3 regions of the Psychrosphaera aquimarina genome follow, and region 3 is predicted to be linked to each of the others. Evidence: predicted binding sites of a transcription regulator. Region 3 holds the regulator's gene; each other region holds the start of a gene.
What was found. The regulator LexA, encoded in region 3, represses DNA repair genes until DNA is damaged. The targets are predictions, from matches to a motif close to TACTGTATNNNNATACAGTA.
Positions count from the first base shown of each region.

Region 1 (11,317 bases), on a different contig from region 3:
CTTCTAAGCTTTTATTAAGCTGACCACAATAATGAGAACGCATTTATCTACCTATGCTGTAATTAATCTGTACAAAAGATGGCCACACTTGATGGTGAACATCCAATAAAATGGCGCTTATTATAAAGACTTGAGCGATAAAGTCACCGCTTAAAGTAGAAGTATTTCTCACTAACTTTATCAATCGATCAGCACAACCACCTAGTTTACAAACTGTTTTTCTATCGAGTCATTTAATAAGCTGTGTTTTGTCGGGAAAAAGAAACTCAACAAATTCATAGCCAGTTATTCACAATTTAAGATAAAATAGGCCATTAATTCTGTTTGTAAAAAAGTACCTTCTTATGCGTGACGAGATATATTCACAGCCACATAAACAAGTTGACGACTTCACCTTTGATAAATCCGTTGTAGAAGTTTTCCCGGATATGATCCAAAGAAGTGTTCCAGGTTATGCCACTATTGTCAGTACGATTGGTAAGTTATGTGAACAGTTTCATCAGGCGGATAGTAATATCTACGACTTAGGCTGTTCGTTAGGTGCCGCAACCTTATCTATGCGAAAATCGGTTACTAAACCAAACTGTCAAATAGTTGGTATTGATAACTCCCAAGCTATGGTCGACAAGTGTCGACTACATATAAAAGCATATGTGTCTGACGTACCTGTCTCAATTGAACTAGGCGACATACAAAACTATCCTTTAGTAAATGCTTCTGTCGTAGTAATGAACTTTACTATGCAGTTTATCGAGCCTGAACAACGTGCAGCATTAGTACAAAAGATTTACGACAGTTTATTACCTGGTGGTATTTTGATTGTTTCTGAAAAACTACGTTGGGAAAATACCGGAATTAACAATGCGATTAATGACCTACATTTAGACTTTAAGCGGGCAAATGGTTACAGTGAATTAGAAATTAGCCAAAAGCGTAGCGCCATAGAAAATGTAATGAAAATAGACACTGAGCAAATGCATATAGAGCGACTAGCAACGGCTGGTTTCAAACAACATTCTATTTGGTTTCAGTGCTTTAACTTTGCTTCATTTATCGCCATCAAGTAATAACGAGAGATCTAAAGACTATTTATGACCCATTTTTTTAATACCTTTTATAGTGTTATCGCCAACAACAAACTTGCCCATTGGTTAGATGTATTACCAAACCAATTAAACACTTGGTATCGAGATTCCCTGCATGGTGAGTTTAAAGATTGGGTTAAAAACATAGAACTATTACCACAAGTAGTCCCGTCAGATATTAATATTGAAAGCTCAGTTTCCGTTGGTTCCACCGACACTATGAGTCAAGGTCTACAGAAAAAAACCACACACCATTTGATGCAAATGAAACCGTGGCGTAAAGGTCCTTATCACCTACATGGTATTCATGTTGATACCGAGTGGCGTTCAGATTTTAAATGGGATCGTTTAATTCCTCATATCTCAGATTTAACGGGAAGATATGTATTAGATGTTGGCTGTGGCAGTGGATATCACTTATGGCGAATGAAAGGGGCTGGTGCCAAGTTTGTCGTGGGCATTGACCCTACACAATTATTCTTAGCTCAATTTTGGGCTGTGCAACACTTTATGCAAAATCCAGAGGTAAACTTGTTACCACTTGGTATAGACGATCTACCAGAATTAAAAACCTTTGATACCGTATTCTCTATGGGCGTGCTGTATCACCGTAAATCACCAATGGATTTTTTACAGCAATTAAAAAGACAATTGGCTCCTGGTGGCGAATTGGTATTAGAAACGCTTATTATTGAAGGTGATGAAAATACCGTTTTAGTGCCACAAGACAGATACGCAAAAATGCGTAATGTTTGGTTTATCCCAAGCGCCCAAGCATTAACTAAGTGGTTAGAGAAAGTTGGTTTTAAAAATGTACGTTTAGTTAACATTGACCAAACCACATTGGATGAACAACGTAAAACCGAATGGATAGATACTGAATCGTTAGAAGATTTTTTAGATCCGAACGATCCAACTAAAACCATTGAAGGTTACCCTGCTCCCCTTCGTGCCATATTTATAGCCAATAACTAATATGCCAAGTTATCGTCCCAAAACAACAATTGAACAATGGCGTATATTACAAGCGGTTGTTGATTTTGGAGGGTATGCACAAGCTGCTACTGCATTAAATAAAAGTCAATCTAGTCTTAACCATGCCGTCACTAAATTACAATCTACTTTAGGTGTCCAATTACTCGAAGTTAAAGGCCGAAAAGCCTTTTTAACTGATGCCGGTAATGTGATGTTAAGGCGTTCAAGAACCCTTACTCAAAACATTGAAGACATGGAACAGCTTGCTGATAACATGACATTGGGCTGGGAAACAGAAATAAAGATCACCACAGAGATCATTTATCCCAAACAAAAACTCTATTCTGCGTTAGAACAATTTTATCCTGAAAGCAGAGGCACAAGGATTCGTATTACGGACCAAGTTATCACAGGTACCAACGACAGCATACTAAACAAAACCGCAGACTTAGTAATAGGCGCAATCCCACCTGAAGGGTATTATGGCGACCGTTTAGAACAAGTTAATTTTGTTTGTTATTGCGGTAAAGGACACAAGTTAGCATCCAGAAAACAAGTGTCATTAAATGAACTTGAACATGAATTACAAATAGTAATTAGTGATACAGGTAAAACTCCACAGGCCGATACAAATTGGTTAAAAGCAGAACAACGCTGGACTGTGACTAATTTTTATCACGCAATCGACCTGTTAAAACGAAATCAAGGTTTCTGTTGGATCCCGACGCACTTTATTAAAGCAACGGGTGCTCAACATGAATTAGTGGAAGTGCCGCTAACCACTCAAAAAACGCGTTCAATAATCACCCAATTAATCATTCCAGATCCGATAAAACTCGGCCCCGGCGCTACATTACTGAAAAATTTAATTTTAGAGCAATATAAATAACAATTCTTGGTTATATATTGCCCCAATTTGTTATAAAATGCCGCCCGTTTAGTCTATATATCTAATTTGGCATCATAAATTCAAGTTCAGTTAGATATCACCCCCACATTTGAGGAAATAACGTTGAGCGATAATCAATCTTTAAGCTACAAAGACGCTGGTGTAGACATCGATGCAGGAAACCTGTTAGTCGAACGAATTAAAGGTGCGGTAAAACGCACCACTCGTCCAGAAGTTATGGGCGGACTTGGTGGTTTTGGTGGTTTATGCCAAATCCCTAAAGGTTACGACGAGCCACTATTGGTAGCCGGCAATGACGGTGTTGGTACAAAATTACGTTTAGCTATTGATTTGAAAAAGCACGACACAGTAGGCATCGACTTAGTTGCAATGTGTGTAAATGATCTCATCGTTCAAGGTGCTGAGCCGCTATTCTTTTTAGACTACTACGCAACAGGTAAACTTAATGTTGATGTCGCTGCTGATGTGGTTAGTGGTATTGCCGACGGTTGTGTGATGTCAAACTGCGCATTAATTGGTGGTGAAACTGCTGAAATGCCAGGCATGTACGAAGGTGATGATTACGACTTAGCAGGATTCTGTGTTGGTGTAGTAGAAAAAGCAAAAGTTATCGACGGCACTAAAGTGAAACCAGGTGATCAATTAATCGCGTTAGGTTCATCAGGCCCTCACTCAAATGGCTATTCACTTATTCGTAAAGTTATTGAAGTTTCTGGTGCAGACTTATCTGCAGAATATGAAGGTAAAGTATTAGCTGATCAGTTAATGGAACCGACTAAAATATACGTAAAATCCGTATTAAAACTGCTTAAAAGTGTTGATGTACATGCTCTGTCTCATATCACAGGTGGTGGTTTCTGGGAAAATATCCCGCGTGTATTACCGGCCAATACTAAAGCCGTTTGTAATGGTGACTCTTGGCAGTGGCCTGCGGTATTTAACTGGTTACAAGAAAACGGCAACATTGAAACACATGAAATGTATCGTACCTTTAACTGTGGTGTAGGTATGGTGATTGCTGTAGATAGTGCTGATTTAGAATCAAGTATTCAAATTCTTAAAGACGCAGGCGAAAATGCTTGGCACATTGGCGAAATCCAACAAGCTGCTGACGGTGAAGAACAAGTAGAAATCTCTGGAGTATAACCAGTGACTCAACCTGTTAAGACTCTTTCGTCTGATAACGAAGGCGCAATCGCGCCTTCTGCTTCTAAAGCCTCTATTGTTGTTTTAATTTCCGGCAGTGGCACTAATTTACAAGCCATTATTGATGCCTGTGAAAACAATAAAATTAACGGCCAAATAAGTGCAGTTGTATCGAATAAAGCCGGAGTTTACGGATTAGAACGTGCTGCTAGGTCAAATATTCCAACACATGTATTAAGTCATAAAGAGTTTGATTCTCGTGATGATTACGATCAATCTTTAGTTAGTATTATCGATAAATATCAACCTAAAGTTGTGGTACTTGCTGGATTTATGCGTATTTTAACTGCGGACTTTGTATCCCATTACGCGGGCAAATTAATCAACATACATCCTTCTTTATTACCTAAATATCAAGGTTTAGATACTCATCAACGTGCTATTGATGCAAAAGATCAAGAACATGGATGTAGCGTTCATTTTGTTACAGAAGAGTTAGATGGTGGGCCTGTAATATTACAAGCTAAAGTTCCTGTGTTTGAAGATGATGACATAGACTCCTTATCGCAACGTGTGCACTATCAAGAACATCAAATTTACCCAATGGTGGTTAAATGGATGTGCGAAGATAGATTGACCATGGAACAAAAATCGAATACGTTTTCAGCATTGCTAGATAATAATTTGCTGCCAGAGCAAGGATATGCCAACGATGATTAATCGTCTTAACGTTTTTATACTAAGTTTCGCCCTTTTATTTACTTGTTCAATTGTGAATGCAAATGAACAAGAATTTGTTATCAAACCTTTTGAGGCTAAGTACGACATGTATCGTCAAGGTGACAAATTAGGGGGGAAAGAAGTTTAAAAGCGTTAGGAGGGAATACATTTTCATTGTCATTAGAAAGTGATATTGAATGGCTGATCTTCTCTGATGCACGTAAAGAGATCAGTCACTTTACCAATAATAATGGACGATTAGTGCCTTCAACTTATAGCTACGGACGCACAGGCACAGGTAAAGACAAAGAGATCAACATCCAATTTAAACCAGATCATACCCTAATCGTAAATCCTAAAGCTAAAAAGTCGCCAGCACCAGATACATGGGAAGACGGTTGGTTAGATGAAATGAGTTTGCATATGCAAATTCAAGCGGATTTAGCAGTAGGCAAAACTAAGTTTGAATACACCATAGTATCTAACTCAGGTAAGTTACAAGTCTATGAATTTGAAGTTATTGGTCATGAATTGATAACCACAGGTTTAGGACGATTTAATACTATTAAAGTGGCACGAGTTTACGACAAAAATAAATTTTACGCCCAACACGCGTGGTTTATTCCAGAATTAAACCACACATTAGCGCGCTTATGGCGTATGAAAAAAGGCGTTGAACAATATGATCTGGTTATCAGTTCATATGAAGAAACGACCATTAATTAACCTAAGTTAGTTTAACTTAACGCCATCCTTAAACAAAACCCATTGTTTAGGTTCCAATGTTGTCCAACATTCATTATCGGTTAATGGTCTTGTTGCTATCACAGTGACGATATCGTTATCCGTTGTGACTTCACTAAAGTTTACCGACACATCTTTATCAATCAGATTTGCTTCACCAAATGGGGCCTTTCTTGTGATCCAAGTAAGGTTATTACTGCAATAGGCTAACAAATGAATGCCATCGGTGATCAAAGCATTAAACACGCCTAACTCATCAAGTTGTTTACACAATTTAGCGGTATATCTAAATACACTTTGCCAGTTTTTAGGTTTGTTAGGGTATTTTTCTTTTAATTTAGCCATTATCCAACAAAATGCATACTCACTATCGGTTTCACCAATTGGAATAAAGTCAGACAAAGGTAGGGATTTATAACCAGACAATTGACCGTTATGAGCGAACGTAATGTTACGTCCCCAAAACTCACGAATAAAAGGATGGGTGTTTTCTAGTTTTATGCCACCACGATTAGCTTGTCTAATATGGGAGATCACTGAACAACTTTTAATTGGGTATTCCATTACCAAATTAGCAATTTTTGAATTAGAACTAGGCGCTGGATCTTTAAAGGTACGACATCCTTTACCTTCATAGAAGGTAATTCCCCAGCCGTCTTTATGTGGGCCTGTCATGCCACCACGTTGCACTAAACCGGTAAAGCTGAATATGATATCGGTCGGAACATTTGCCGACATGCCAAGGAGTTCACACATTGAATTCTTTTTACTTCCCAATTAATTTTGTTAAGGAATAATGTTTTAATACATATAGTAGATAAACCAGCTCAATTTTTAAAATTGGCCCTTTGGCTTTCTTTTATATCTATATAGTATATAAACCAAACAGTATCTAACATTTAATTATAAATATGACGAATGATCAATCATTAATTCAAACAGAACAATTACGCAAAACGATACGTAAGGACATTCGTCGTAAACGAAATTCATTAACACCTGAGCAACAAATGCATGCAGGTGAACAACTGTGCAATCAAATTAAACCGTTTCTAACGGCTAATAAAGTGGCCGCTTTATACCTAGACAATGATGGTGAAGTATCAAGCTTACCAACGATTGCACACTGCCAACAAAATCAAGTTGTAACTTTATTGCCGGTAATGCATTCGTTTAAAAAAGGTTATTTAAACTTCCAACGTTATGATGTTAATTCCCAAATGGTGGAAAACAACTTTGCTATTTTAGAACCAAAGCTGAATGCACAGAATACATATTCGTTGTCTCAAATAGATTATATCTTTATGCCTTTGGTTGCTTTTGATGAACAAGGGAATCGACTTGGTATGGGCGGGGGATTTTACGATCGAACATTAAGTAAAATACATACGTTAGAACATAAACCTAAATTAATAGGGTTAGCCCACGACTGCCAAAAGATGTCTGAATTACCTCAGCAATCTTGGGATATTCCGCTAGACTTAATCATTACCCCAACAAAAATAATTACACCAAAATATTGATTACTCCAAGCCATTAAGATATACCGCATACTCAAACATACATTCACTCAACCGATTAATTTCAATGGAAAAATAATGACTCAAGATGAAATGAAAAAAGCAGTGGGTTACGCTGCTCTAGAATTTGTTAAACCTGATACCATTGTTGGTGTTGGCACAGGATCGACGGTCAGTTATTTTATTGAAGCACTTGGTACAATCAAACATACCATACAAGGTGCAGTATCAAGCTCAGAAGACTCCACAAGAAAACTCAAAGCCCTAGGCATTGAAGTCTTTGACCTAAACAGCGTGCCACAATTAGATGTGTATGTTGATGGAGCCGATGAAATAAATTCGGACAAAGCAATGATCAAAGGCGGAGGTGCGGCACTAACAAGAGAAAAAATTATCTCTGCCGTCGCTAAACAGTTTGTATGTATTGTAGACGCATCTAAACAAGTTAAGTTTTTAGGGGAATTCCCACTTCCTGTCGAAGTTATCCCAATGGCACGCAGTTATGTCGCTCGTGAAATCGTAAAGTTAGGTGGCGAGCCAGTTTATCGTGATGGTGTTGTGACCGACAATGGTAATGTGATTTTAGATGTATACGGGATGCAAATAGCACAACCTAGAAAACTAGAAGAACAATTAAATGCCCTTGTCGGTGTGGTCACTAATGGCTTATTTGCGCATCGTCCTGCAGATATAGTAATTGTTGGTTCACCTAGCGGAATTAACGTTCTTAAATAAAGTTATCCTTACTTACCATCAACGTTAATTAATGATTTTGGTGGTAAGCCTTGTTTTATAACGCTTTGCATCGTATTGGTGCAGTTTTATTATTACGATAAATTTTTAACCCGTTCAAATTCCTATCAAAAATGGATTAGATATACTAATTCGATTCAATAATTAACTTTATTAATTGCTCAAAATAGAGTATTAATTCTAACTTAAATCTCCTTACATACTAATTAATTAAAGGCAAACACAACAATGAGCAAGGTGTCATTAGCAAAAGACAAAATTAAAATTCTATTTCTTGAAGGCCTTCACCAAAGTTCAGTAGATACCTTAGTCGAACAAGGTTATACCAACATTGAATTTATAACGACTTCTTTGCCTGAAGACGAGTTAATTGAAAAAGATCAAAAACGTGCACTTTATTGGTATTCGTTCACGTACTCAGTTAACAGAAAAAGTATTTGCTCATGCTAATAAATTGATTGCTGTTGGTTGTTTTTGTATTGGTACTAACCAAGTTGACTTAAATGCAGCAAAAGAAAAAGGCATCGTTGTATTTAATGCCCCTTATTCAAATACACGCTCGGTTGCTGAGTTAGTTCTTGGTGAGATTTTATTACTTATCCGTGGTGTTCCAGAAAAAAGTGCCAAAGCACACAGAGGCATTTGGAACAAATCTGCAACGGGGTCTTTTGAAGCTCGTGGTAAAACATTAGGTATTATCGGTTATGGTCATATTGGTACTCAGTTAGGTATTTTGGCTGAAACCCTTGGTATGACAGTTAAGTTTTTTGATGTTGAAACTAAGCTAACATTAGGTAACGCAACACAAGTACCAACTCTTGAAGAATTATTGGCTATTAGTGACGTGGTTTCATTACATGTACCTGAGACTAATGAAACTCAAGACATGATTGGTGCAACAGAGTTTGCTCAGATGAAACAAGGTGCTATTTTTATTAATGCATCACGTGGCACCGTTGTTGATATTGAACAACTTGCAAAAGCACTGGAGAGTAAAAAAATCGCAGGCGCTGCCATTGATGTATTCCCAGTAGAGCCAAAATCAAATAATGAAGAGTTTGTATCACCATTACGTGGCTTTGATAACGTAATATTAACACCACACGTAGGTGGCTCGACTCAAGAAGCACAGAAGAACATTGGTATTGAAGTATCTGGCAAACTTGCCAAATACTCAGATAACGGCTCTACCCTTAGTGCCGTTAATTTCCCAGAAGCCTCATTACCTGAATTGTCTGGCCGTAGTCGTTTGTTGCACATCCATAAAAACCAACCTGGTGTGTTAACTAAAATTAATGAATCGTTTGCTAAGCACGGTATTAATATCGCCGCTCAGTATTTACAGACAGACGATAAATTAGGTTATGTTGTAATAGACGTTGAAACAGAAGACTCAACTATGGCCTTAAAAGAGTTGAAGTTAATCGACGGCACCATCAAAGCAAGATTATTACATTGATGTTTACAGTGTTGTTGAATAAGGAAGCTAAGGCTTCCTTTTTTTATACCTAAAAGACTATTTCTAATATGCATTGTTTACCAAATAATGCATAACAAACTAATACTTTACACATCACTCTTTTACTGTATATTTAAACAGTCTTTTGTTTTTGACCCAGTTAAAAATTAGGAGTTAATTATGGCTGTTGAAACCAGATATGTAGTTATACGTTCAAATAGAAATAATGAGGAGCAAGAAGTTATGACGTTCACTGATAAGCGTTCGGCTGACGACTATGACAAGATGTTAGATATGGCCGATGCCATGTTTGAAGTCCTTCATAACTCCACTGTTAACTTACCTGAACAACAATGTGAAGAGTTAAGTATATTTTTAGCTAAACAACGTGAAGACGTTTTAGTTGCGTTACAAGCGAAAAAAAACCAAGTCCAACGAATAAAAAATCATCAAAAAACAAAAATGACAAACAAACAGACTTATTAGACAGTGAAAACGAAATATCAGAAAAGTCCCTATCTGCCACTCTATTAGAAGACGTTAGTGCCAAAACTGAAAACGTCGATGAGGGTAATTTAGTTGATTTTGTTATTGAAAAGGACGATGCCGCTTGAACTCCTGAAATAATCCCTTATAAAGGTCGCAATGAATTTAATAATGTTGTTGTATTAAATGCGACCTTTTAGGAATTATATGTTTAACAAGAGTTTCATCACTAACCTTATCGCTGCTTTAGCCTGTGTTTTAGGCTGGCTATTTAGTATCAATTGGTTATTAACCATGGCTTTGTTTGCTTTATCCGGTGCCTTAACAAACTGGATAGCAGTTCACATGCTGTTTGAAAAAATTCCGGGCTTATATGGCTCAGGTATTATTCAAATTAAATTTAAAGAGTTTAAAGCCGGAATTAAATCTTTGATCATGGAGCAGTTCTTTACCGTTGAGAACTTCAATAAGTTTTTATCTGAAAAAAGCGGCCAAGCACATCATTTTGATTTAAAACCTATCATTGCTGACACCGACATGACGCCTGCGTTTGATTCGTTGGTGGCAACCATAAAACAAAGTTCATTTGGCGGCATGTTAGAGATGTTTGGTGGCGACGCTGCACTCCTCCCATTAAAAGAACCTTTTGTTGAGAAACTAAAAAGCTCAGTGATAGAAATTACTGAATCGGATCAATTTGCGGAGAAACTTAAAGCTAATGTTAGCTCTCAACAAAATATCGAAGAAATGATGGCGAAAGTTGACACCTTAGTTGAACAGCGTTTAGAAGAATTAACCCCTGCTATGGTGAAAGACATTATACAGCAAATGATCAAAAGTCATCTGGGTTGGTTAGTCGTTTGGGGCGGCGTGTTTGGCGGATTAATTGGGTTGTTAGCCCACCTGCTTAACTACTAATTAACGACTATACTCATTCAAACTGTTAGAGCCTTTCAAACAAAAATAGGCTCTGACTACCCAATATTTTCTATTCACATGAATCAATCTCACTTGAATTGTTTGCTCTAAGGTTTAGAGTTTAATCCTGTAATTTGATTCCAATACCCGTAACTTAGTTACTCATTGTGTTAATAAATAGCGCCCCCTTTTTTTATTAACATATATTTGCAGTAATAAATAACAAATGAGTTACAAAGTTTTGTTGAATACGTACAATGAATATACAAGTTTATTGTTTTAAACTGACAGTAATTAAGTATTTGATGTGATTAAGTAATTAACCTTAACCTATTGGTGACTTCAATTTTATGGCCCGTAAATTAACCACTCTAATTGTTCTTATAATGTTACAGCTCTCATTTTCCGCACCGGCTAAAGATTGGGTATATGTTGTGGTTGAAGGTGACAATATATGGAATATCAGTAAACGTTTTTTAAACGACATTAATCACTTTAAAGAAATTCAAAAGCTAAATAACATCCCTGTGGCTAAACAGCTACAACCAGGCACATTACTGCGCGTCCCTTTAGAATGGATTAAAAACCATGCAGCTAAAGT
Region 1 is NZ_JAWCUA010000010.1:740,459-751,775, reverse strand. It holds gene aspS (aspartate--tRNA ligase) at 1-43, opposite strand, end outside; gene cmoA (carboxy-S-adenosyl-L-methionine synthase CmoA) at 345-1,067, shown strand; gene cmoB (tRNA 5-methoxyuridine(34)/uridine 5-oxyacetic acid(34) synthase CmoB) at 1,092-2,060, shown strand; gene RT723_RS15435 (LysR family transcriptional regulator) at 2,062-2,949, shown strand; gene purM (phosphoribosylformylglycinamidine cyclo-ligase) at 3,073-4,116, shown strand; gene purN (phosphoribosylglycinamide formyltransferase) at 4,165-4,836, shown strand; gene RT723_RS15420 (hypothetical protein) at 4,829-4,984, shown strand; gene RT723_RS15415 (DUF3108 domain-containing protein) at 5,011-5,562, shown strand; gene RT723_RS15410 (class II glutamine amidotransferase) at 5,569-6,336, opposite strand; gene RT723_RS15405 (5-formyltetrahydrofolate cyclo-ligase) at 6,492-7,103, shown strand; gene rpiA (ribose-5-phosphate isomerase RpiA) at 7,179-7,835, shown strand; partial or broken gene serA (phosphoglycerate dehydrogenase) at 8,082-9,312, shown strand; gene RT723_RS15390 (YebG family protein) at 9,493-9,798, shown strand; gene RT723_RS15385 (DUF445 family protein) at 10,006-10,716, shown strand; gene RT723_RS15380 (FecR family protein) at 11,067-11,317, shown strand, end outside.
Region 1: RT723_RS15390 (YebG family protein) is a predicted target of LexA. The motif match lies at 9,436-9,455, and genes of this name have one in related genera.

Region 2 (11,317 bases), on a different contig from region 3:
AAAGAGTTATGTAAGTTGGGCAAGGTTACCGTAGTTGCACCCGACCGGAACTTAAGTGGGGCTAGCAGTTCACTCACTTTAACGAACCCCTTAAGATCACAACAACATCCGAATGGCTTTTATAGTGTTAATGGTACGCCAACCGACTGTGTACATCTGGCAATAAGCCAATTAATGGATGTTACCCCTGATATTGTTGTAGCTGGTGTTAACCATGGCGCTAACTTAGGCGATGACACTTTTTATAGTGGCACTGTTGCAGCAGCAGCAGAAGGGCGTCATTTAGGATTACCGGCTGTTGCGGTATCGGTGACTAGCCACGATGACACTCATTTATCATGTGCAGCAAAAGTTGCTAAACAGGTAGTGGAAAACTTAATGACACACCCAATCCCGTCTGATCAGATATTAAACGTAAATGTACCTGATATCCCGTTTGAACAGCTAGAAGGTTTTGCAGTTACTCGATTGGGTAGTCGTCATAAAGCCGATTTAATGCAAAAACAACAAGACCCATGGGGGCGTGACATTTATTGGTATGGTAAGCTTGGGCAAGAACTCGACGCTACCGAGGGGACTGATTTCCATGCAATTAATAACAATAAAGTGTCAATTACGCCATTAAAGATAGATATGACGGCATTTGATAGTATTGAAAGTGTGACAGGTTGGGTTAAGAAATTAAATAATTAATATGAATCTATTTACTAATAGCGGTGAAAAACTGGCGCAGCAACTTAAGTCGTTAGGTATTACAAATGAATTGGTTTTAAAAGCCATCTCCAGTGTACCTCGGCATCTATTTGTTGATCAAATATTGGCTCACAAGGCCTATGAGAATACGGCATTGCCAATTGGACAAGGGCAAACTATTTCTCAGCCTTATATAGTAGGAAAGATGACCCAGATGTTAGTTGAGCATGGGGTTACTTCTAATGTATTGGAAATTGGTACAGGTTCTGGTTATCAAGCGGCAATACTGGGTCGAGTATTTGACAAAGTGAATTCAGTTGAACGAATAAGACAATTACAGTTTAACGCCAAAAGAAAACTCCAACAGTTAGATATATATAATGTGCAAATGAAACATGGAGATGGCTGGCAAGGTTGGCATTCTAAAGCACCTTTTGATGCCATTATCGTAACAGCTGCACCAAGTTCGATACCAGAACAGCTAAAGTTACAACTCGCTGATGGTGGAATTTTGGTATTACCTGTAGGTGACACAACTCAAACCTTAGTTACTGTTGTACGCAAAGGTGATAGTTTTGAAGAAAAACACTGGGAAGCCGTGAAGTTTGTGCCTTTAGTATCAGGAGATACCTTGTAGTGAAAATTTTTACCGTTTTGTATGATAAGTGTATTACCTGGGCCAAACATAAATACGCCAGCACTTATCTAGCTTTATTGACGTTTTGCGAGTCTATATTTTTTCCTATCCCACCAGATGTTATGTTAGCGCCTATGGTGCTAGCTCGACCGCATAAAGCGTGGTGGTTAGCCAGTTTAACCAGTATTAGTTCGGTACTAGGTGGTATTGTTGGTTATTTATTGGGGGCGTACTTATACGAACCTGTAGTATTACCATTTATAGAGATGATGGGATATCAGTCCAAGTTTGCAACAATTACCAGTTATTTTAATGAATATGGTGTGTGGATCGTGTTTTTAGCCGGATTCACGCCGATTCCTTATAAAATATTCACTGTCAGTGCCGGCATGTTATCTATGGCCTTTTTTCCATTCTTAATAGCGTCAGCTGTCGGGCGTTCAATGCGATTTTTCCTTGTCGCTGGGATCTTATATTGGGGTGGTGAGAAAATGGAGCATAAAATTCGCCAGTATGTTGATATTATTGGCTGGATTGTCATTGCGTTAATTGTTACGTTTATCGTGTATAAACAATTTAATTAGATTATGAAATATTATTTAGCCTGTCTAGTTTCGTTAACTTATCTGTTGTCTGGGTGTACTTCTCGGCACACTCCTGCGCCAATTGTTAAGATTGGCAATGCCATGTCTATTTATGACCATTCAGCAAAAGGTAGCTTGAAGAGTTCACAGTATGTGGTTCAACCGGGCGAAACTTTATATGCGATAGCATGGCAAGCAGGGATCGATTTTCGACATTTAGCAAGACTAAATAATATTAATGAACCATTTCAAATATTTCCTGGGCAGGTTATCTCTCTGCAGAGCAGTAAAGATAAAGGCTCAGATAATGATACGAAAAAACAGGTAGTTACATCTGGAATTGGAATTGCAATAAATAATAAAAAAACTATTGCAAATGAAAATTCAGGGGAGTACGGTAAAACTCAACAGGATCAAAAAGTATTAATAATTAAAGAAAAAGATCCTTTCCCAACGAAGGTGCGTCAATGGCGTTACCCAAGTAAAGGAAACATAATCGAGAAATACTCAACCAAAGAAAATGGTAACAAGGGTATCGATTTTGGTGGTAAAGCGGGTGATCCAATTATTGCTGCAGCAGATGGCAAAGTGGTTTACTCGGGTGGTGCGCTTAGAGGTTACGGAAATTTAGTTATTGTTAAACACAATAACGATTATTTGAGTGCTTATGCTCATAACCGGTCTATTAATGTTAAAGAACAAGACTGGGTTAAAGCTGGGCAAGTTATTGCAGAGATGGGTGACTCTGGTACGGATTCAATAAAGTTACATTTTGAAATCCGCCACCGAGGTCGTTCAGTTAATCCTCTTAAATACTTACCTAGGAGATAAGGACTTATCGTTAAGCTAAGTGAACTATTAAGTTTTACTTAATAGCTCCAAAATGGAGTCGCCAATGAGTCAAGACATAGTTGTAGAAATCACACTTGATGCTGAAGATATTGATAACGAAATCAACGAAGCTGTTGAAAAAGAAATCATAAAAGCCGAAAAAAAGACAGTCAAAAAAGCCGCATCAGCAGCCAAAGCTGAAACAATCGCCAGTGCGGAACAACCCAAAAACCTAGATGCTACTCAAATTTATTTAAGCGAAATTGGATTTTCTCCATTACTTTCAGCAGAAGAAGAAGTGTTCTTTTCTCGTAAATCATTAAAAGGCTGTGAAGCCTCACGTAAACGTATGATTGAAAGTAACTTACGCCTAGTGGTTAAAATTGCTCGTCGTTACAACAATCGTGGTCTAGCATTATTAGATTTAATTGAAGAAGGTAACTTAGGTCTAATCAGAGCAGTAGAAAAATTTGACCCAGAACGTGGTTTTAGATTTTCAACTTACGCAACATGGTGGATACGTCAAACCATCGAACGTGCCATTATGAATCAAACCCGAACCATACGTTTACCTATCCATGTGGTAAAAGAATTAAATGTATATTTAAGAACGGCTAGAGAATTAGCCCAAATCTTAGACCATGAACCTACAGCTGAAGACATTGCCGCTAAGTTAGATAAACCCGTTGAAGACGTGACAAAAATGTTACGACTTAACGAAAAAATTAGCTCAGTAGACACGCCTATCGGTGGTGATTCTGACAAAGTGTTGTTAGATATCATTGCAGATGATGTTGGTAAAGGGCCAGAAACAAAGATCACAGATAATGACATTAATAACAATATCGTGCATTGGTTAGAACAGCTAAATCCTAAACAAAGAGAAGTATTGGCTCGCAGATTTGGTTTGTTGGGATATGAGCCATCTACCTTAGAAAATGTAGGTGCTGAAATAGGTTTAACCCGTGAACGTGTTCGTCAAATTCAAGTAGAGGCGTTACGTCGTTTAAAAGATATGGCAACGCACGACGGTCTAAACATGGCGGCACTGTTTGAAGTAGAAGTGTAGTTTGTTTAATAAATCGTTCATTTTAAAAACCTGCTAATTAGCAGGTTTTTTTAATTCATTTGTATACTGTACGTAGTGTGTGGGGTAGATAATGTTAGTGAGAGAGAATACCGGACTGATCGTGGTTGACATACAAGGAAAACTTGTCCGTCTAGTTCACGATAGTGATGTATTAATTTCAAACTGTGAAAAGTTAATTAAAGGCGCTAACGCGCTTGAATTACCAATCATATTACTGGAACAAAACCCTCAAAAGTTAGGGCGCACTACAACTAAACTAAGTGCTCTATTAGAAGATATCGATCCCATCACAAAGTTTACATTTAATGCCTGTGAGACACCTGATTTTATAGATTTTGCTAAAACCAAAAATGTAGATACTTGGCTTATTTGTGGTATTGAGGCACATATTTGTGTGTATCAAACGGCAAGCGGGTTAATTGAACATGAGTTTAACGTTGAACTAGTTAGTGATTGTATTTCTTCTCGTACCTTATCTAATAAACAGCTTGCTATTACTCGATTACTAAACAGTGGGGTTGGAATCACAGGTTTAGAGATGTGTTTATATGAGTTGGTAAAAGATTGTCGTGTACCTGAATTTAAACAAATTTTAGAGTTAATTCGTTAACCATTGAATACAAGAGCAACTCAATATTAACTTAGTGTCAGCCGTGTTGTTGTTGGAGATCCGTTGTAACACAGAGTAGGATTAATAGATTATATTAGCGATAGATAGATAAATAAAAGCCGATGACATCTTAACTGTCATCGGCTTATTATTTACATGAGTCTAGTTTGAAGGCAAAACTATTTGAACTCTTGTTCAACTTGGTCAAACAATTCTAAAACTTCCTGTTCTTCTTGTGGGTTCATTATTGTCACAACATAGATAGCAATTGATGAACAAATAAAGCCAGGCACTATTTCATAAATCCAGCTGCTTAATGATTTACCGTCAATTGTTAGTGGTGCGTATATCCATATTAAGACCGTAGCTGCACCAACAACCATACCTGCAAGGGCTGCTTGTTTAGTCATTTTTTTCCAGTACAAACTAAAGATGACCAGTGGACCAAATGCCGCACCAAATCCTGCCCATGCATTACTTACTAAACTAAGTACTGAGCTGTTTCTGTCTAAAGCTAATAAACCAGCAACTACAGCAACCATGAATACTGAAATACGACCAACCAACACTAATTCTTTATCTGAAGCATCGCGGTTTAAAAAGGTTTTGTAAAAATCGTCAGTTAACGAACTAGAAGACACTAATAATTGTGAACTTATGGTACTCATTATGGCTGCTAAAATTGCCGCTAATAAGAAGCCTGTAATTAATGGATGGAACAACAAATTAGAGAATACTAAGAAGATAGTTTCAGGATCGATTGCCCCTAAGTTAAATTTATTAACGTAAGCAACACCAGTGAAACCAACGGCTAAAGCTCCAACTAATGCAACAAACATCCAGCCCATACCAATATTACGCATCGTTGGCATATCTTTCACTGAACGAAGCGCCATAAAACGCACAATAATATGAGGTTGACCAAAATATCCAACCCCCACGCCATGCTCGACATTATGGCAATAAAACTTAATCCTTCGAACCAGTCAAAATAGGTTGGATTAATAGCAGATATAATAGAGGTCATTTCAGCTAAACTATCAAACTGAGTAAAAGCAATAATAGGCACCAAGATCACGGCGACAAACATAATGCAGCCTTGTACAAAGTCTGTAAGACTTACCGCTAAAAACCCACCAAATAAGGTATAAGCTACAACGACACTCGCGGTAACAACAAGTCCCATTGAATAATCTAAGCCAAATGAAGTTTCAAATAATTTACCACCAGCCACTAAGCCAGAAGATGTATATAAAGTGAAGAAAATAACGATAACGGTAGAGGCAACTAGACGAAGAGTTAAACTCGAGTCATTAAAACGTTTAGCAAAATAATCTGGAACGGTAAGGGCATCTTTGGCTTTCTCAGTGTAAACCCGTAATCTTGGCGCCACGACAATATAGTTAATAAAAGCACCGATAAATAAGCCTAATCCAATCCAGCTACTACTTAAACCAGAAACAAACATAGCTCCAGGTAAACCCATTAGTATCCAACCACTCATATCAGATGCGCCTGCAGACAATGCTGCAACCGATGGTGGTAATGAACGACCACCTAACATATAACCTGACAGATCAGATGTGGACTTGCGATAAGAGTATAATCCAATCGCTAACATGACTAAAAAATAAAGGCCGAGAGTGATGTAAGTTGAATAATGCATAAAGATCCTCGTAATTAATTTGTTACAAGGGTATCACAGTAAAAAATATTCTTCAGGTCTGGGCTACAATTTGATTTTATTAGCTTTTTTAAAAACTATGGGTTTAACTTTTTAATTTACTTTTAAGTTCACTCAGTAATTGCCATGCTTGTCTTGGCGATAATTCGTCTAGATCTGTGTTGTTGATAATATCCATCACGTCAGAATGTCCGGTATTAACTAAAGACAACTGTTGGCTTGGTATTTCTGGTGATGCAGCATTAACAGTTTGCGGGCTTGAAGATGGCACGGTTGTTAATTCAAGTTGTTGCAATTTGGATTTAGCAAAGGAAAGTACTTCACTTGGTAAACCAGCTAATTTAGCCACTTGAATACCAAAACTTTTGCTTGCGGCTCCGTCATGGACTGAGTGCATAAATACTATGTCATCACCATGTTCGTGCGCATCTAAATGTATATTAACCACCCCAGTTTGCTGATCGGCAAACTCAGTTAATTCAAAATAGTGAGTTGCAAATAAGGTGAGGGCATTTATCTTAGTTGATAAATAATGGGCACTGGCCCAAGCCAAACTTAGACCATCGTAAGTACTGGTACCTCGGCCTATTTCATCCATTAACACTAAGCTGTTTTGTGACGCGTTGTGCATTATGTTTGCTGTTTCTGTCATTTCTACCATAAAAGTAGAGCGGCCAGAGGCTAAATCATCGGATGCTCCAATACGAGTAAAGATACGGTCTATCTCACCAATTTGTGCAGCTTGCGCTGGAACAAAACAACCAATATTCGCCATTAACGTTATTAATGCAATTTGGCGCATAAAGGTAGATTTACCACCCATGTTAGGTCCAGTAATGACTGCAAGTTTACGTTCTGAATGTAAGTGCACCGGATTCGCAATAAACGGTGTTTGCATGACCTGCTCAACCACAGGGTGACGACCTGCTTCAATCTTTACAATACGGCCTGATACTAATTCAGGTTTGCTGTAATTTAAGCTTTCAGCTCGTTCAGCAAAGTTAGTTAGAACATCTATCTGAGCAATGGCGTCCGAGGTCATTTGTAATGCTTCAATAACTTCAACTAATTGATCTAATACTTTTTCGTATAAACGCTTTTCTAATGCTAACGCTTTGCTTTGACTTGATAATACTTTTTCTTCGTGTTTTTTCAGTTCAGGAATGATGTATCGTTCATTGTTCTTTAACGTTTGGCGTCTTACGTATTCTTCAGGTACTCGGTCAGAATATGCTTTACTAATATCGATATAGAAGCCGTGTACTTTATTAAAGCCAACTTTTAATGTGTTTATGCCGGTTTTTTCTCTTTCCGATATCTCTAACTGATCGATAAAACTGGTAGCACCGGCACTTAACTCACGCCATTCATCTAATTCAGCGTGATAACCAGTTGCAATGACACCACCGTCACGAATAAGCACAGGTGGGTTCTCTATAATGGCGCTTTCTAATAAATCTAGGATCTCTGGGTATAACTGTATTTTGTTATTTAATGAGGCTAAGCGCACCGACTTATTATTTTCTAGCTCAGCTTTTATCTCTGGTAATACTCGTAACGCATTACGTAAGCGAGCTAAATCTCTAGGTCTGGCTGAACGTAAAGCTAATCGGGCAACAATACGCTCAATATCACCAATTTGTTTAAGTGGTTCTTGTAAATTAATATCGTTACCCACCGTTAAAATATCTTCTACCGCATCTAATCTGGCGTTAACTTCTAATTGATTACGTCTTGGTAAATGGATCCAACGTTTTAATAAACGACTGCCCATCGCGGTAGAGGTTTTGTCTAATACTTGTGCTAAGGTATTGTCTTGTCCACCAGAGAGGTTTTGAGTTAACTCTAAATTACGACGAGTAGAAGCATCTAAAATAATGGTGGAATCAATAGCTTCTAGGGTTACCGAGCGAATATGTGGCAGTGCCGTTCTTTGTGTGTCTCGTACATATTGCATTAAGCAGCCTGCTGCGCAGATGGCTATGGGCGCTTTGGTAATACCAAACCCTTGTAAATCTTTGGTTTCAAATTGCTGTACTAATACTCGTTCACAGGTTTCTAAATCAAACTCCCAAATAGGTCTACGTCTTATACCTTTAAAGCCGTTTAATACCTGCATTTGTGAAAAGTCTTCTGGGTATAATAATTCTGCCGGCTGCAAGCGCGTTAATGTTGCTAATAAATCGCCAATTTGTTCAAATTGGTTAATTAGAAACCGGCCACTATTAATGTCTAAATAAGCAATGCCATAAGTTTCTACAGAAGTAGCACGAGGTTTATTGGCAAATACGGCACAAATTAAGTTATCAAAACGTTCATTTAATAAGTTTTCGTCACTGACGGTTCCAGGAGTAACAATGCGGACTACTTTTCTAGCAACAGGCCCTTTGCTGGTGGCAGGGTCTCCAACTTGTTCACAGATGGCAACCGATTCGCCTAATTGAACTAATTTAGCCAAATAGTTATCAACCGCATGATAAGGCACGCCAGCCATGGGAATAGGTTCGCCAGCGGAAGCGCCACGTTTGGTTAAGGAAATGTCTAATAACTCAGAGGCTCTTTTGGCATCGTCGTAAAATAATTCGTAAAAGTCACCCATGCGATAAAAAAGCAAAATGTCTTTGTGTTCTTTTTTCATATTTAAGAACTGCTGCATCATTGGAGTGTGGCTTGCTATATTTTCAGGGCTAAATAAATTCGACATTTGGCTTAATGATATCTGTGACTAATGTTGTATATTGTCACAGATCATCGGCATAGTGTCTCGTAAAATGTAGAAGGAATCGGGCAATTGGTTGAAATTGAATCTTTAAGTAAACAACTTGGTGATGCTTTATTACAAAAAGGCTGGACAGTGACCACCGCTGAGTCTTGTACTGGTGGTGGTATTAGCCAAGCGATAACCGCAATTGCCGGTAGTTCAAGCTATTTTAATTGTGCATTTGTTACTTACAGCAATGACGCAAAACAAAAATTAGTGGATGTGCAACAAACAACATTAGAAAAATACGGTGCAGTTTCACAGCAAACCGTCGATGAAATGGCGCAAGGGGCACTAATCAATGCCGGAGCTCAAGTCGGTATTTCAGTCAGTGGAATTGCAGGACCTGGTGGTGGTTCAGAATCAAAGCCTGTAGGCGCTGTTTGGATAGCTGTTTGTATACAGTACTTACTGGATGGAAATGCAAAAACAATCAACAATAGTCAAAGGTTTTGTTTTTCAGGGGGCCGAGAAGATGTTAGATTGTCTGCCATCAAAGCGGCATTAAATATGGCGTTGATCTGTATTAATGAAATAAAATAAAAAATAATATAAATTTTCATTGATACTGTTTAATTATACAGTATACTTTGTCGCATAGTTAAGTTGAAGCATCAACGACAAGTAATGTTTGGAGAGAATAATGGACGCAAATAAAGAAAAAGCATTAGACGCAGCACTACAACAAATTGAAAGACAGTTTGGTAAAGGCTCAATAATGAAATTGGGCGATAGTAATGCATTGGATATTGATTCCATTTCTACAGGTTCATTAGGACTGGATATTGCGTTAGGTATAGGCGGTTTGCCATGTGGCCGTATCGTTGAAATTTACGGTCCAGAATCTTCAGGTAAAACAACCCTAACATTACAAGTAATTGCTCAAGCGCAAAAAGAAGGTAAGACTTGTGCGTTTGTTGATGCAGAGCATGCATTAGATCCTATTTATGCATCAGCATTGGGTGTTAACGTTGATGACTTATTAGTATCGCAACCAGACACTGGTGAACAAGCTTTAGAAATTACTGATATGTTAGTTCGTTCTGGTGCTGTAGATGTATTAGTTGTCGACTCGGTAGCAGCATTAACACCAAAAGCAGAGATTGAAGGTGACATGGGTGATTCACACATGGGTCTTCAAGCTCGTCTAATGTCACAAGCGTTACGTAAATTAACGGGTAACATTAAACGTTCAAATACGTTATGTATTTTCATTAACCAAATTCGTATGAAGATTGGTGTAATGTTTGGTAACCCTGAGACAACCACAGGTGGTAATGCACTTAAGTTCTATGCCTCTGTACGTTTAGATATTCGTCGTATCGGCTCTGTTAAAGAAGGTGATGAAGTCATAGGGAATGAAACCCGGGTTAAAGTGGTTAAGAACAAAGTCGCTCCTCCATTTAAACAAACAGAATTCATTATCATGTATGGTAAAGGTATCTCTAAAGAAGGCGAGTTAATTGACCTTGGTGTTAAACATGGTGTGGTTGATAAAGCTGGTGCTTGGTATGCCTATAATGGTGACAAGGTTGGTCAAGGTAAGGCAAACTGCATTAAGTATTTAAAAGAGAATGTTGATATTGCAGAAGAAATCGAGAAAAAATTACGTGATATGTTGTTGTTAAAAGCAACAATAAAAGAAGATGATTTGGAAGTAGCTGACCCTAGCTAAATTAAATATAACTAAATAAAAGCCGCATTAAGCGGCTTTTTTCGTTAATACGGGTAAATTATTGGTAATCTGAAAAAGTGGTGATAATCTAGCCGCCATAAATGCATTTATACCAAGCTTTATAAAGGTTTAGTCCGTTCACCGTTGTGATTGCGGTGAGATAATGAGCGAAATTTATTAGTGTCTAGTGGCTTTGGCTTTCTCACTTGAGTCGACCCATCTTTTGCAACCATGATCGTACATTAAACTCGCTGAATGACCGGCTCTTTGTAAGGATAGGTAGTACTGTTAATGGAGCCATTATGAATGCACATTTGTTAGAAACGCTTAAACATAATTTTGATATTGAAATGGACGAAAGTTCATTATTAAACTTATTAATCGCAATTATTGATTTATCGCCGAGTATTATTTTTGTTAAGGATGATGAGGGGCGATATTTGATTGTTAACCAAGAGTTTGAGAAATATTTTTGTTTACGCCAAAGTGACATAGTTGGTAAAACTGATTTTGATATAATGTCCAAAGATGACGCACAAGATTGTGTGGATAGTGATCAACCCGCTAAAAGCTTTATTGGTGATATTCATTCCGCGATTGAACTGAAAGAAACCGAAGGTGGCGATATTCAAAGTTATCTATCTGTTAATAAACGCGTGATCACAACGGCCCTTGGTAATTTATTAATTGGTATAGTCGCAGAAGTAAAAATTTAATAGACGGTAATGAGTTAGAACAAATTTAAAGGTAAA
Region 2 is NZ_JAWCUA010000010.1:400,228-411,544, forward strand. It holds gene surE (5'/3'-nucleotidase SurE) at 1-693, shown strand, start outside; gene RT723_RS13755 (protein-L-isoaspartate(D-aspartate) O-methyltransferase) at 695-1,330, shown strand; gene RT723_RS13760 (YqaA family protein) at 1,330-1,914, shown strand; gene RT723_RS13765 (peptidoglycan DD-metalloendopeptidase family protein) at 2,017-2,745, shown strand; gene rpoS (RNA polymerase sigma factor RpoS) at 2,810-3,814, shown strand; gene RT723_RS13775 (isochorismatase family protein) at 3,906-4,445, shown strand; partial or broken gene putP (sodium/proline symporter PutP) at 4,625-6,111, opposite strand; gene mutS (DNA mismatch repair protein MutS) at 6,215-8,833, opposite strand; gene RT723_RS13790 (CinA family protein) at 8,921-9,433, shown strand; gene recA (recombinase RecA) at 9,534-10,565, shown strand; gene RT723_RS13800 (PAS domain-containing protein) at 10,868-11,281, shown strand.
Region 2: recA (recombinase RecA) is a predicted target of LexA. The motif match lies at 9,457-9,476, and genes of this name have one in related genera.

Region 3 (11,317 bases):
GCAATTCAGTTTGGCCAAACCATATTTTATATGACAGCATCTTTTCAAACCGAAGGTGAAGGCTACAATCACCAATCAACTATGCCTAAAGTCATAGGGCCAGAAGGTTTGATGTCAGAATTAGAGTTTTATCAAAAAAATCTAGATAAAATTCCTCAACAATTTCATGCCAAAGCATTGGCTGATAAGCCAATTGATATGCGCCATGTGCAGCAAATTAATCCGTTTAAACCAGATAAAATGGAGCCAGCTTGTCAAACTTGGATAAAAGCGAATGGGACATTGCCAGATGATCAAAGAGTTCATCGTTATTTATTGTCTTACGCATCCGATTTTACATTTTTGCCAACAGCATTGTTACCTCATGGTGAAAGCTTTATGCAACCAAAAATGCAAGTGGCTACCTTAGACCACTCCATGTGGTTTCACCGTCCATTTAGAATGGATGAATGGATTCTATTTAGTAAAGAAAGTACCAGCGCGAGTAGTGGTCGAGGCTTAGTACGCGGTGAGTTTTTTAATCAAAATGGTGAGTTAATCGCATCTGCGATGCAAGAAGGTGTTATTCGTGATCATGAAAAATTCCCTCGCAAAAAATAGTATTATTTAAAGGATAACCGCCAGTCGATGCTTCATATTGGCTGGTGGTTATTTATATTTTTTGATGAAGCCCTCACAATCGCCCGGATGTGAGTTATCTATTAAATAATGTATTTTCCATTCATTATTCTGCAGCACTAATTGAAAGCTATTTACTCCACAGTGACTTAATTTGTTATCTAAGTAAAAGGCGTAAGGCGTCCAAACACTGGCGAGATTGTCTTGAATTTGCACTTGAATATCTAATAAATGCTCATCTAAATAACGTTCGCTGCTGTTAATGCTGTTGGCAAATTGTTGGATATCACTATTCTCAATAGAACCATCACTTTTTGCTCTTTGCAGTAAAGCACTTGCCGTAAATTGTTCTAGCAGTTTAGCACCATCGTGACTCCTCATCGCATCAAACAGATTAGTGATTGGTTTAGTCACGGGATTGGCAAACGAATTTAACGGCATAAAAAATAAACTAAATATAAAAACGTTTTTCATTATCTGTTTGCCTTTTGTTATCTTGAATATAAAGAGCGCTAAGCGCTAGCCTAATGAGTTTAACGATTGCAATAGTTCAGCGCTTAACAAGGAGTTAATAGTATCTGAGGTCGCCTTACCAGAGGTAGTTAAGTGCATTAACCCCGCCTCATCAACGCTTACATATTGTTGTTCACGTAGACAAGTCACAAAGTTTGATATCACTTTTTTATCGAAATATTCTGGTGCTTTAATATCGTGTAATTTTAATAAACGCCCCGCCAGTTTTTGGCAGTCGCTTTCTAATTCACTGCGTTGAATACCTTCAACCTGTTCTATACGAATAAAACCAAGAGCATAACGTTGTAACGTATCTTTCATTATTTTAGCTAATAAATTTAGTTGTAAATAAGCCATGGAGTTTTTAGCGGTTACTGATAAAGAGCCATTTGTATCTTGAGCTAATTCTTGTTGAATGAAAAAGTCGATCACTTGTCCACAATATTCATCTACGTTAGTGATAGTGATAAATAATTCATTTTTTAACAAAGGTAATAAATGATTAACTTTAGCCAGTATCAACTCTTTTGTGGTGTTATTTGAGTTAACGATAACTCCAGCAATAATCGCTGGAATAGCAAATAAATGAACCACATTGTTACGGTAGTAGCTCATTAAAATTGCATTTTTGTCATCCAATTTGATGATAGTGCCGTATTCGTCACTTTCAGCTTCTACCTTTTCAAGTAGGATAGCCTCTTCAATTATTTCATCAGCGGTTTGGGTTGGTACTTTGATATTGCTAGCATAAGGTACTTGATGATTTAACTGCATATAAAAAGTTAACAGCTTTTGCATTTCGGCTCGTGGTAAAGCGTGACTATCAGAAGTTAACAAGGTAAGGGCACATAGGTTCACCGTATTCAATACCGCAGCGTCATTAATTGAGCTCATTATGGTATTAGCGGTGTGGTTTACAACCGGGGTTAACCAAGTTGGTTTCACAACATCAACTGGATTAATTAACTCGCGCCATTCAGGTGCTTTGTCATTCAGGATGTCATTTAAGCTGATTGGCTCGCCAAAATTCACATCGCCATGGCCATAATTTTTAAGATTTTTAAGGGCTTTAAATATTCCAAAAATGGATTCACTTTCTTTGTTCTGGCCTTGTAATTCTTTTAGGTAAGTATTTACTTCCATTACATGTTCATAGCCAATGTACACAGGAACTAAAGTAATAGGTCGGTCTACGCCACGTAACATCGCCTGAATAGTCATGGCTAACATGCCCGTTTTTGGACTTAATAAACGGCCGGTACGTGAACGTCCCCCTTCGGTATAATATTTAACCGGATAACCTTTTATGAACAACTGACTTAAATACTCACGAAAAACAGCAGAGTATAATTTGTTGCCTTTAAAACTTCGGCGTAAGAAGAATGCACCGGCTTTTCTAAACATAGGACCGGCAGGCCAGAAGTTTAAATTTATACCAGCGGCAATATGTGGTGGCACTAACCCTTCTTTATATATGACATAGGTTAGTAATAAGTAATCCATGTGGCTTCGGTGGCAAGGTACGTAAACAATTTCATGACCTTTTTGTGCTAACTCTCTCAAATTGTCAGCGTTATGGACACGAATACCGTTATAAATTTTGTTCCATAACCAGGTTAATAAACGTGCGCCAAAGCGGATATAAGATTCTCGGTAATCTCCGGCAATCTCATCTAATAGCTTAATGGCATTCTTTTTGGCTTGCTCCATAGAGATGTCTTTGGCGTTCATCTCTTCTTGTAATGCTTTTTTTAGTGATGGGCTAGCCAACAAGCTATTAAACATGGCGGTACGTGCCATTATCTTAGGTCCTGTTGCAACAATACGTTGGCGTTCAAAATGAATTCGCGCAACACGGATTAACTTATGAGCTGCCGCTTCAGATGTACCGTGTTTGTTGACCATTTCAATCAATGAAACAGGTTTGGAAATGCGAATGAAATTACTGCGACCAGAAAATAAAACAATGATCAGTTTTCTAATCCAGCTAGCTTGTAGGTTTTCTGCGATTAAGTCTTTAATGCCAATTTTTGTATTTTCTTTGGTTTTTTCAACACCGGGAGCACGGCCCCAGCAGATCATGACTGGTACAAATTGCACATCTTGTTGGCTACTGGCAACTTGAGTTAATAATACTTGGCTATGTTTTAACATCTTAGCGTCGTGTTTTTCAGCCGTATTAAAAAACGATTTTACATGTTTTACGCCTATGGTTCTGGCAAGCGAATATTCACCCACTTTCAGCGTTTTAAATGGACTAGGTAACCCTTGATTTCGGCATGCTTGTTCAAGCGCTAATTTGTCAGCAAACGAGTCAGTGACTAATACATATTTGATGGGTTTGGTGAGATCTACTGATAAATCACTGTCAGATACGATATTTACTTTAATAAACGGACGCGTGATCCAATAAAAAAGGTAAGAAATATAAGCCATTACGTTCAATCTCGAGAAAATATAAAATTCAGTCAGTAATTTTAACAAATTGTTTTGTAAACCCGAACTAACATTTAAGTTAAATTTGCAGTTTTAAATTTGCTGTATATACTAACAGTCATTATCACTGTATGGAAAACCAGATTATGCGTCCACTAACCGATCGTCAAGCTCAAATTCTTGAGTTAATTAAACAAGCGATAGTTTCAACTGGCATGCCTCCAACTCGAGCAGAAATTGCTAAACGTTTAGGTTTTCGCTCTGCTAATGCCGCGGAAGATCATCTGAAAGCGTTAGCTAAGAAAGGATATATTGAGATCCTTGCAGGCACGTCACGTGGTATTCGGTTAACTGAAGATATTTCAAATATAGAAGCAGGAATTCCCGTTGTTGGTAAAGTTGCGGCCGGTTCTCCTATATTAGCGATGGAGCATGTTGAATCACACGTGAATCTAGATCCTATGATGTTCAGTCCATCGGCTGATTTTTTACTGATGGTTGAAGGTGAAAGTATGCGCGATATTGGCATCATGGATGGAGACTTATTAGCGGTTCATAAGACTCAAACCGCACGTGATGGTCAAGTGATAGTGGCAAGAGTTGAAGAAGATGTGACGGTAAAACGTTTAGAAAGAAATGGTAGCCAAGTTATCTTACACGCAGAAAATAAAGAGTTCGAACCAATCAAAGTAGATTTAAACTATCAGGACTTTGCAATTGAAGGTTTGGCCGTTGGTGTAATTAGAAACAGCTCATTAATGTAATCGCTTAATAAATATAGATAAAACCCGCTTGGTTAAAAAATAATCAAGTGGGTTTTTTTATGTCTTTTTGTCCGGTGATTATTTGCACAATTGAAATAAAGGGTATAGGTTAGACTGGTTGAACAAAAATAATACAAACAAAATATCAACATAAGTCAGCTACATAGACTGATATAAAAATAATAAAAACAAACATTTTTTGGGGATAGATATAAACCGATTAATAATTGGTTTATATGCTGGTGTGGGTTGTACAGACATCCTCTTCTTAATGTTTTAAATAGGGAGGGTGTTTAGTGACTGCTAAGCAATCAAGTTGGTTAATTCCAGCTGCAGTATTTGCGAATAATGCTGTTGCGGATGAGATGCGTCTTAATATGACCAAAGGCGTAACGGATATCAGTGCAAGTGTTTACGATTTGCACATGATCATTTTCTATATCTGCTGCGTTATTGGTATTGTCGTTTTCGGGATCATGTTCTGGTCCATAATCCATCATAGAAAGTCCAAAGGGGTGAAACCTGCAAATTTCCACGAAAGTACCAAAGTGGAGATACTCTGGACGGCCATTCCATTTGTCATTTTGATAGCGATGGCATTTCCCGCTACAAAAACCTTAATAGAAATGGAAGATACTTCAGATGCTGATCTGACCGTGCAAGTTACGGGCTCTCAGTGGAAGTGGCACTATCGATATTTTGAACATGAATTGGACTATTACAGTCTCCTCGCTACGCCTCAAGCTGAAATCAGAAACGAACGAGCAAAATCGGCTAACTACCTTTTAGAGGTAGATAGACCGTTAGTGATCCCAACAGGCCAAAAGGTTAGATTTTTAATTACCTCCGATGATGTTATTCATTCGTGGTGGGTACCTGAGTTTGCCATTAAAAAAGATGCAAACCCTGGTTTCATCAATGAAGCATGGACTCGTGTGAATGAGCCGGGTATCTACCGTGGTCAATGTGCCGAGTTATGCGGTAAAGATCATGGTTTTATGCCAATCGTTGTTATTGCAAAGGAACCTGCTGAGTTCAAAAAGTGGATGGCAGAACAAACGGCTATTGCGAAACAAGCGAAAGAAGAAGAGCAAAAACTATTGGCAATGAACATGTCGATGGAAGAGTTAATGACCTTAGGTGAAAAAGCTTATATGGCTAATTGTGCAGCGTGTCATCAAGCCAATGGCCAAGGTATTCCTGGCGTATTCCCAGCTTTAAAAGACAGTGCAATTGCACTGGGTGATGTCAAACAGCATATTGATATTGTTGTTAACGGCCGTGCTGGAACCGCAATGCAAGGGTATGGAAAACAGCTTGGTCTTAAAGATTTAGCGGCAATTGTGACTTACGAGCGTAATGCTTGGGGTAACAATACAGGTGATGCAGTGCAAGCTGCAGCGATTAATGAATTTCTGGCCGGTAAATAGGAGGAGCACGTTATGAGTACAACAAATTTAAACGCTGATAACCATGCCGAGGAACATCACGGTGCACCTTCAGGCATTATGCGTTGGTTATTAACAACGAATCATAAAGACATAGGTTCATTATATCTATTATTCTCACTACTGATGTTCTTCATTGGTGGTGGTATGGCTATGGTAATCAGGGCGGAATTGTTTCAACCTGGATTGCAAATAGTTGAACCTGACTTCTTTAACCAAATGACAACCGTACATGGTTTGATCATGGTATTCGGTGCGGTTATGCCAGCTTTTGTTGGTTTAGCCAACTGGATGGTTCCAATGATGATAGGTGCGCCAGATATGGCATTGCCTAGAATGAATAACTGGAGCTTTTGGATACTGCCGTTCGCATTTTTAATTCTGTTAATGTCTTTGTTTATGGAAGGAGGTGGACCTAACTTTGGTTGGACTTTCTATGCACCATTATCAACAACATACAGTAATGACAGTACCGCCTTGTTTGTATTCTCAGTTCATATTATGGGGATATCCTCCATCATGGGGGCGATTAATGTCATTGTAACTATCTTCAACCTTAGAGCGCCAGGCATGACATTCATGAAAATGCCGTTGTTTGTGTGGACTTGGTTAATCACTGCCTTTTTATTAATTGCCGTTATGCCTGTTCTTGCTGGTGCTGTCACTATGGTACTGACGGATAAATACTTCCTAACCTCATTTTTTAGTGCGGCAGGTGGTGGTGATCCGGTTATGTTCCAACACATATTTTGGTTCTTTGGTCATCCAGAAGTGTACATAATGATATTGCCAGCGTTTGGAATTATTTCGCAAATAGTGCCAACCTTTAGCCGTAAAAAGCTATTTGGCTATTCTTCCATGGTCTATGCAACAGCATCGATAGCACTATTGTCATTTGTTGTATGGGCGCATCATATGTTCACAACGGGGATGCCGTTAGCGGGTGAACTCTTCTTTATGTATTGCACTATGCTGATATCAGTGCCAACCGGTGTAAAAGTCTTTAACTGGGTGGCGACCATGTGGCGTGGTTCTTTAACCTTTGAAGTACCAATGATGTTCTCTATCGCATTCATTGTACTGTTTACCATAGGTGGGTTTTCCGGTTTGATGCTGGCAATTACACCAGCCGATTTCCAATACCACGATACCTATTTTGTGGTAGCACATTTCCATTACGTTTTAGTAACAGGCGCTATATTTTCAATTATGGCGGGTGCTTATTATTGGTTACCCAAATGGACTGGATACATGTTTGACGAAAAATTAGCTAAAGCGCATTTTTGGTTATCACTGGTATCAGTAAACGTATTGTTCTTCCCTATGCATTTTGTAGGCTTAGCAGGTATGCCAAGACGTATTCCTGATTACGCTACTCAATTTGCTGACTTTAATGCCGTGATAAGTATTGGTGGTTTTGCCTTTGGTTTATCACAATTGTTATTTGTAGCGGTTGTTTACAAATGCATTAAAGGTGGTGAAAAAGCAACGGACCAAGTGTGGGAAGGGGCAGAAGGTTTGGAGTGGGAAGTTCCATCTCCAGCGCCGTATCATACGTTCGAAACGCCGCCAGATATCAAATAAAGTTTAATAATTTAACATTTAATGGTTTGAGTTTTAGATGACAGACAAACAGACAACACAACAAGATACAAAAAAACTCGTTAAGAAATTAGTGTTAACTGTGTTTTTTATGTTTGGTTTTGGTTTTGCTTTGGTTCCGTTATATGACGTGTTTTGTGATATCACCGGATTAAATGGCAAAACCAGCAATGTGGCTGCTGTACAGTCAGATTCTGTGGATAAAACAAGAATCATAAGTGTTGAATTTATTGCACGTACACAGGGTAATTTACCTTGGATATTCAAACCAGAAGTTAAAAAAATGAATGTTCACCCTGGGGAAATGCATCAGCTTAATTTTTTAGTAAAAAATAACTCAGTTGACAATATGGTGGTTCAGGCAGTGCCTTCTGTAAGCCCAGGTATTGCAGCTGCATATTTTAATAAGATTGAATGTTTTTGCTTTAATCAGCAGCCCTTAGAGCAAGGGCAAGCGGCTGATTTAGGGTTACAGTTTTATATCGACAAAGACATACCGCCTGAATACACAACGGTTACTTTGTCTTATACCTTGTTCGATATTAGTAAAAATATAGAACAAGACGAATTTACAAAACTGTTTGCTGATAACAAAAACTAATGCTCATTTTGAGAGGGCAGTTATGAATAACAATGAATATGAAAAGTATTATGTACCAGCACAAAGTCCATGGCCGATTGTGGGCGCTATTGGACTATTTTGCATAGCATTTGGTGCAGGTAATTATGTTAATGATGTAAAAAATGAAGTGACAGGTTTTGGCGGCTATTTATTACTCGCTGGTATCGCCATTATTATTTTTATGTTGGTGGGATGGTTCAGAAACGTTATTGATGAATCAATGGCGGGCATGTATAGCAAACAATTAGATAGATCGTTTCGACAAGGGATGAGTTGGTTTATCTTTTCTGAGGTCATGTTTTTCTGTGCTTTTTTTGGCGCACTATTATACGCGCGAGTGTTCTCCATACCTTGGTTAGGCGGGGCGAGTAATAATGCTATGACCCATGAGGTTTTGTGGCCTGCATTTGAAGCCATTTGGCCGTTAACGACTACGCCTAGTGGTCAAGTAACCGAAGCGATGGGCTGGAACGGCTTACCTTTAATTAACACTATTATTTTATTAATCTCTTCAGTTACCTGCCATTTTGCTCATGTAGGTTTGGAGCAAGATAAGCGTAAACAACTTAAATGGGGTTTAGGGATCACCGTTCTGTTGGGTGTGATCTTTTTATTCTTACAAGTAGAAGAATATACTCACGCTTATCAAGAAATGGGACTGATGTTATCCAGTGGTATGTACGGCAATACCTTTTACTTGTTAACCGGTTTTCATGGGTTACATGTGACATTGGGTACTATCATGTTGTTTATCATGTTCTTGCGAATCGTGATTAAAGATCACTTCACGCCAGAAAATCACTTTGGTTTCCAAGCGGCGAGTTGGTATTGGCATTTTGTCGATGTAGTTTGGGTCTGCTTGTTTATCTTTGTTTATATTATGTAGTGTGGCAAACCCTGCTTACGAATGTTAGGCAGGGTTTCTTTGTGTATCAGATTTATATTAATAAGGTCTAGGATTGGGTTGTATTACGCCGGTCGCTAAACAAATCAACAAAATAACAATCAACAGTCCAGAGTACATTAACCTTCTGCCAATAAAATGTGACATAGGTTTTTGATCTGGTTCTTGTTTTAACATTGATTTCATTGCTTTAAATAAATTAAAGACAATAGAAATTAATATTAATCCGATAACAATTTTGATGATGAGATCCATTTATATAATTACCTATATGTCAGTTTTTGGGTTGTAGTATTTTGATAATGTTTCGTCGCTTTTCTGTATCATTTTTCCCTTTAGTGGTTACTTTGGCCGCTTTTGTTGTAATGTGCAAGTTAGGTTTCTGGCAACTAGAAAGGGCCGACCAAAAGAGACAACAAATCCAATTGTTTTCTCAGCAAGGGGAAATAACCAACAAGGCGTTCACTCAACTCTCATCGTCACAAATCACCGCCCTAAACGGTCGAACGGTTAATTTAACCGGTCGTATCTTGACTGATAAAGTGTGGTTGTTAGATAACCAAACTTATCAAGGCAAAGTAGGTTATAGCGTTATCACACCCGTAGTCTTAACCGGTAACCAGCAAAGGTTATTGGTCAATTGGGGTTGGATTCAAGCTGGTAAATACCGCACTGAACTTCCTAATGTGCAATTACCAGAAAAGATAAATTTGACTGGGATAATAAGGACCACTGACTTTGAGCAATTCACGTTACAACAAGTCCCTCATGAAAGTGGCTGGCCAAAACGTGTGCAATCGGTGTCGAGTATTCTTGTGTCATTAGATAGCACTAGCGTATTGCCTGTCGTTATATACGCAGATACGCTTGAAGGTATCAACTATCCGCAAACGTATAAACCTGTCGTGATGCCCCCTGAAAAACATCAGGCCTATGCCGTTCAATGGTTTTTATTGGCATTGGCGAGTGTGGTTGTTTTCATCTTTGCTAGTTACAAAAATGGCAAACGTGTTCAGCAAACATCAAAACTATAGTTAGAGGAAAATAATGAAATCTAAGTCGTTTTTTAGCATTTTTGCCGTCATGGCTGCAGTACCTTTAGTTTTAGCCTTTATGGTTTTAAAATTTGGCTGGTTTACTCCTGGAGCAACCGCAAAGGGTCAGTTTGTTGAGTCTGAAATTACCCTTGATTTAAAAGATATGGCGGAGAAACCTATTTGGAATTTAGTATTCCAGCCAAGTGAGAAGGATTGTGACCAAACTTGTGAAGAGCAATTGTATGGATTAAATCAAACTTACATTGCGTTAGGAAAATTACAAAAAAGAGTGAATGCAGTGGTGCTAAATGAATCCATAGCGTTAACTGAATACCCTTTACTCAAACACCATAAAGCAAGAAATGCAGAGTTAGACGTTGGCCATATCTACTTAGTGGACCCGTTTGGTAAGGTGATCATCAAGTATGCCGGTAGTACAAAACGTGAACAAACCATTAAAACCAGTAAAGATATTTTGGCAGATGTGAAAAAACTATTAAATTATGCCCGAGTCGGTTAATAATAGATTGTCATGCTCAAAATAAGAATAACAAGGAGCAATTTCGATGGTACGAACATTATATAAACTTAATTTAATTGCAATATTGGTTGCAGCGGTTGTGGTCATTTTGGGGGCCTATACTCGTTTAACGGATGCCGGTTTGGGTTGTCCTGATTGGCCTGGCTGTTATGGCTTTTTGTCAGTACCAACTCATGCTGCTGATATCGCACATGCAGAAGGTGCATTTCCTGATAGACCTGTCGAACATGCGAAAGCTTGGAACGAAATGATCCACCGCTATTTTGCTGGTTCATTAGGCTTTCTAATCCTCATCATGTTTTTACTGAGTTTAAAAACAAAACAGAGAATGGCATTACCCACCATATTATTACTGACCGTTTGTTTTCAAGCATTATTGGGCATGTGGACGGTGACAATGAATTTAATGCCGTTAGTGGTCATGGGACATTTATTAGGCGGGTTTACTACCTTCTGTTTATTAGTCATTTCAGCTTTAACGCTCAGTCGGCAAATTAACGCTGGTCATATTGCCTCATCGCCTTCTTCTTTATGTCACCGATTATATCGGCTGTCTCAACTCGCGTTTATCTGTTTAGTTATTCAAATAGCATTAGGTGGCTGGACAGCATCCAATTATGCCGCCGTGGCATGTACTGAGTTACCTATCTGTGAGGGGAACTGGACGGAAAAATTTGATATTAAAGAAGCGTTAACCATTCCTACTGGGCATGATGATTATGAATATGGAGTGATGCATTACGAGGCCAGAATGTCTATTCATGTCTTGCACCGATTTGGCGCCATATTGGTATTGTTTGTGTTTATTGCGCTAGCGTTTAATTTAATGAAG
Region 3 is NZ_JAWCUA010000003.1:168,990-180,306, reverse strand. It holds gene tesB (acyl-CoA thioesterase II) at 1-600, shown strand, start outside; gene RT723_RS03985 (hypothetical protein) at 649-1,092, opposite strand; gene plsB (glycerol-3-phosphate 1-O-acyltransferase PlsB) at 1,138-3,567, opposite strand; gene lexA (transcriptional repressor LexA) at 3,714-4,331, shown strand; gene coxB (cytochrome c oxidase subunit II) at 4,697-5,761, shown strand; gene ctaD (cytochrome c oxidase subunit I) at 5,774-7,363, shown strand; gene RT723_RS03960 (cytochrome c oxidase assembly protein) at 7,401-7,982, shown strand; gene RT723_RS03955 (cytochrome c oxidase subunit 3) at 8,005-8,889, shown strand; gene RT723_RS03950 (DUF2909 domain-containing protein) at 8,947-9,162, opposite strand; gene RT723_RS03945 (SURF1 family protein) at 9,210-9,941, shown strand; gene RT723_RS03940 (hypothetical protein) at 9,955-10,464, shown strand; gene RT723_RS03935 (COX15/CtaA family protein) at 10,511-11,317, shown strand, end outside.